2 regions of the Microbispora triticiradicis genome follow, and region 1 is predicted to be linked to the other one. Evidence: riboswitches for the same ligand, from Rfam matches in the RefSeq annotation. Region 1 holds a riboswitch; the other holds the start of a gene.
The links. A riboswitch is a leader RNA that binds a small molecule or an ion and turns the genes downstream of it on or off. The one in region 1 is predicted to bind glycine.
Positions count from the first base shown of each region.

Region 2: it holds a riboswitch for glycine, as region 1 does, so the genes downstream of both, gcvP (aminomethyl-transferring glycine dehydrogenase) here and gcvT (glycine cleavage system aminomethyltransferase GcvT) in region 1, are expected to answer to the same signal.

Region 1 covers NZ_VANP01000010.1:36,829-39,023, reverse strand. The annotation lists gene gcvT (glycine cleavage system aminomethyltransferase GcvT) at 1-904, opposite strand, end outside; glycine riboswitch at 948-1,043, opposite strand; glycine riboswitch at 1,044-1,141, opposite strand; gene FED44_RS24250 (AfsR/SARP family transcriptional regulator) at 1,211-1,987, opposite strand.
Region 2 covers NZ_VANP01000004.1:315,940-318,134, forward strand. The annotation lists gene gcvP (aminomethyl-transferring glycine dehydrogenase) at 1-1,012, opposite strand, end outside; glycine riboswitch at 1,193-1,285, opposite strand; gene FED44_RS12855 (MerR family transcriptional regulator) at 1,331-1,948, opposite strand; gene FED44_RS12860 (bifunctional nuclease family protein) at 2,104-2,195, opposite strand, start outside.

The sequences.
Region 1 (2,195 bases):
CGGGGTAGCCGTGGCGGGGCACCCGGCGGCCGCGGGCCACCAGCCCGACCAGTCGGCGCGTGGCGCCGTTCTGCGCGGCCCGTTCCAGGGCGGACCGGCCCACGAAGTCGCCCGGCTTGTCGAAGCGGACGACCCGCCCGAGGCCGGCGTCGAACGGGGTGGCCGAGGAGGTCAGCTCGTTGCCGTACAGCGGCATGCCGGCCTCCAGGCGCAGCGTGTCGCGGGCCGACAGCCCCGCGGGGACGAGCCCGAGATCACGGCCCGCCTCGCCGAGCGCGTCCCACAGGGGTACGGCGTGCTCGTTGAGGACGAACAGCTCGAAGCCGTCCTCGCCCGTGTAGCCCGTCCGCGCGATCAGGGCGGGCGCGCCGGCGACGACACCGGGGAGGATGGCGTAGTACTTCAGGCCGTCGACGTCCGCGTCGGTCAGCCCGCGCAGGATCTCGGCGGCACGTGGCCCCTGCACGGCCACCAGCGCGTACTCGTCGGACCGGTCCGTCACCCGCGCGTCGTACCCCTCGGACCGGGCGGCCAGTTCACGTGCCACGACGGCGTAGTTGGAGGCGTTGGCGACGACCATGTACCGGTCCTCGTCGAGGCGGTAGACGATGAGGTCGTCGAGGATGCCGCCGTCCTCGTCCACGATCATCGTGTAGCGGGCGCGGCCGGGAGCGAGGATGCTGAGGTGGCCCACCAGGGCGTGGTCGAGCGCCTCGCCCGCCTGCGGGCCGGTGACGAAGATCTCCCCCATGTGGGACAGGTCGAACAGGCCCGCGGCCGTGCGCACCGCGTTGTGCTCGGCCGACTCGCTGCCGTACCGCAACGGCATCTGCCATCCGGCGAAGTCGGTCAGGGTCGCGCCAAGGCGTTCGTGTACCCCGCGGAGCGGGGTGGATCGGGACATGCGGACCTCGGAAAGGACGGATGCTGCACTGAACTACCGGGCATCCTCCCCCTCTGTCATCGGCGCCTGAGAGCTTCGTCCGATCTTTGCCGGACTTTCACCTTCGGCGAGGCCTCGCGGCCTTCTTTCCAGAGGTCACCTGGCCCGTGCGGTCCTTTGCCTTGAGAGGTTCGCGGGGAGGGCTTGCTCCTTCAGGGGCCCTGACCGGCTGCCAGGACGCTCTCCCGCACGGGATGATCGGTGCGCTGCCAGCCTAGTGGTTCGCCGCCGTCCCCGTAACCTGCCGGGTCGCCCGCTTTCAGGTGCCTAGTTCGCGCTAGGGGTGATGCCTCTGGGAGTCGTGCGGCTACGGGCGGGAAAGGCGCTCAAGGCGTCGCCGGTGAGGATCCGCTGGTGGAGGGCCTGGGTGTCGGGGGACGGCTCGGTGCCGAGGCGGTCGACCAGGGTGCGACGCAGCCGCTGGTAGGAGGCGAAGGCGTCATGGGTCCGGCCCGACCGGTGCAGGGCCAGCATGAGCTGCCGGTGGGGGCGTTCGCGCAGCGGATGCCGGGTGGCCCACTGGGCCAGGCCGCCGACGATCTCGCGGTGGTGCCCGAGCGCCAGCCGTACGTCGAAGAGGTCCTCGGTCGCCGCCCGCCGATCCTCGTCGAGCCGTTCGGCCCACACGCGGAGCCCGTCGACCTGCCGCACATCGAGGAGGGCGTCGCCCCGCCACAGGCTCAGCGCGTTCTCGAACAACCGCACCGCATTGTGGTAATCGCCATTCTCGCGAGCGATTCTGCCCTGCGCCACCCATTGGTTGAATTCTGCAACGTCCACGGACCCCGGTCGGACGGAAAGAAGGTATCCGCCCTTCACCGTACGGACCGGAGAAAGGCCGGGGTCGCGGGGGGAGAGCCGCCGCCGCACCTGGGCGACGTAGGTGGTAAGATTGCGCGGCGCCGAAATAGTGGGACGGCCATTCCACAGTAGTGCGGTGAGCTGGTCCCGGTGCAGCGCGATATTCGCATTAAGGACGAGCAGCGCCAGGAGCTGCCGATGTCTCGCGGCGAGGCCGGCGATGGCGTCTCCTCGGTCGTTCATGGCCGAAAACGGTCCGAGCACGGCGTATAACACGGTTCCCCTCGCGCAAGGCAGCGTGAACGCGCCGACGACGGCGGCTTTGATCGGCGTTTGACGATATCTCTCCCCGCCTTCATTCGTCAAAATTACGCGTTTTCCGGCCGCCCGTAGATGTGTTGCCGGCCACTCGGCATTGCGTTCCGTAAAGTCATGAATGCCCAGCGAACAT
Region 2 (2,195 bases), on a different contig from region 1:
GGACCTGCGCGGTGCAGATGTTGCTGGTGGCCTTCTCCCGCCGGATGTGCTGCTCGCGGGTCTGCAGGGCCAGCCGGTATGCCGTACGGCCGTCGGCGTCCACCGAGACGCCGACCAGGCGGCCCGGCATCTGCCGCTGCAGGCCCTCACGGACCGCCATGTACGCCGCGTGGGGGCCGCCGTAGCCCAGCGGGACGCCGAAGCGCTGGGAGGAGCCGACGGCGATGTCGGCGCCCTGCTCGCCGGGGGGCTCCAGCAGGGTCAGCGCCAGCAGGTCGGCCGACGCGACGAGCAGCGCGCCGGCGGCGTGCGCCCGCTCGGCCAGCGCCCGGAAGGACGCCACCCGGCCGCTCGCGCCCGGATACTGGACGAGGACCCCGAAGCACTCGGGCAGGTCGCCCGCGAGGTCCGACTCCACCAGCGTGATGCCGAGCGGCTCGGCGCGGGTCGCCAGCACGGCCTTGGTCTGCGGCAGCGCGTCCGCGTCGACCACGAAGACGTCCGCCTTGACCTTGCTCGCGCGCCGGGCCAGCGTCATCGCCTCGGCCGCGGCGGTCGCCTCGTCCAGCAGGGACGCGCCGGCGACGTCGAGGCCGGTGAGGTCCGACACGACGGTCTGGAAGTTCAGCAGGGCCTCCAGCCGCCCCTGTGAGATCTCCGGCTGGTACGGCGTGTACGCGGTGTACCAGCCCGGGTTCTCCAGCACGTTGCGGAGGACGACCCCCGGAGTGATCGTGTCGTGGTACCCCAGGCCGATCATCGGGGTCAGCACCCGGTTTCGGGCCGCGAGCGCGCGGAGTTCGGCCAGCGCCTCGGCCTCCCCCGCCGCCTCCGGCAGGTTCAGCGGGCCCCGCGTGCGGATCGCCTCGGGAACGGCCACGGCGAGCAGGTCGGCCGTCGACTCGTAGCCGACGACCTCCAGCATGCGGGCACGGCCGGCGTCCGAAGGACCGATGTGACGGGTCGCGAAGGGCGGGGCGGAAAGATCCTGAAGCGTCGAGCGGTCGGTCATGACAGGGGCCTCCTGGGCGGGTCGAGACCTGCGGCGGCCGCCTCGCGCCTGTGAGCGCGACCGGCCGTGATGCGGTCTCCCCCTCTGTCATCGGACCTGAGAGCTTCACCGGGCCGCCCGGCCCGGCTTTCCCCTTCGGTGAGGCGCCGCCTGGCGGGCGGGCCTGCTTTTCAGAGTCGCCTCGTCCGTGCGGTACGGATGCCTGAGAGTTTCCGGGGAGGTTTGCTCCTTCGGCGCCCCTGCAACTTCAGGGGTCTCTCCCGCACGAGGTCGTCGGCCGTGTCCACTCTACCCGGTTACTTCCTCTGTACCCGTTTCTCAGCCGATCTTACGGGCCTTCCTGCGGCGGGCCAGCTCGTCGGCCGGATGATCCCCCTCCGCATCCGGAGCGGACTCCGCGCGCTCACCGGGCAGTTCCGCCAGGGAACCCTCCACCTCGCGCCAGACCCGCCCGAGCGCGATGCCGAACACGCCCTGGCCGCCCTGCAGCAGGTCGATCACCTCGTCGGCGCTGGTGCACTCGTAGACGCTCACGCCATCGCTCATCAGGGTGATCTGGGCCAGGTCGTTGACGCCCCGGTCGCGCAGGTGCCGTACGGCGGTGCGGATCTGCTGGAGCGAGACCCCCGTGTCGAGGAGACGTTTGACGACCTTCAGGACGAGGATGTCGCGGAAGCTGTAGAGTCGCTGCGACCCGGACCCCTGAGCTGCTCTTATGGTCGGGAGCACCAGTTCGGTCCGGGCCCAGTAGTCGAGCTGCCGGTAGGTGATCCCGGCCGCCGCGCACGCCGTCGGGCCACGGTAACCGATGTTCTCGGGCAGCGCCGTCGGCTGCTCGTCGAACAGCAGGCCTTGTTCGCCGGCGCGCTCGCGCGCCTCCCGCCGAACCGGGTCGTGCTGGCCGGCCGACCTACCCTCGCCGCTGCTGACCGCCACTGCGGACCTCCGGCTTTCTCTCATCCCACGGTCTGATCTGGGGGTTCGTGAATTACAACCGTGGTTTCCCTTGCACCGTAGGACCGGGGCCATCGTCAGTCAACGACCCCGTCCGGCGCGTCGTGAAGCGTAATTTCCCGAAATGGTGCGGCACGTCAGCCCGCTCGCCCGAAGTCTTCCGGTGTGATTTTGTCCAGGAACTCGCGGAACTTCTCCACTTCGTCTTCCTGGTCGTCGGGCATGCTCA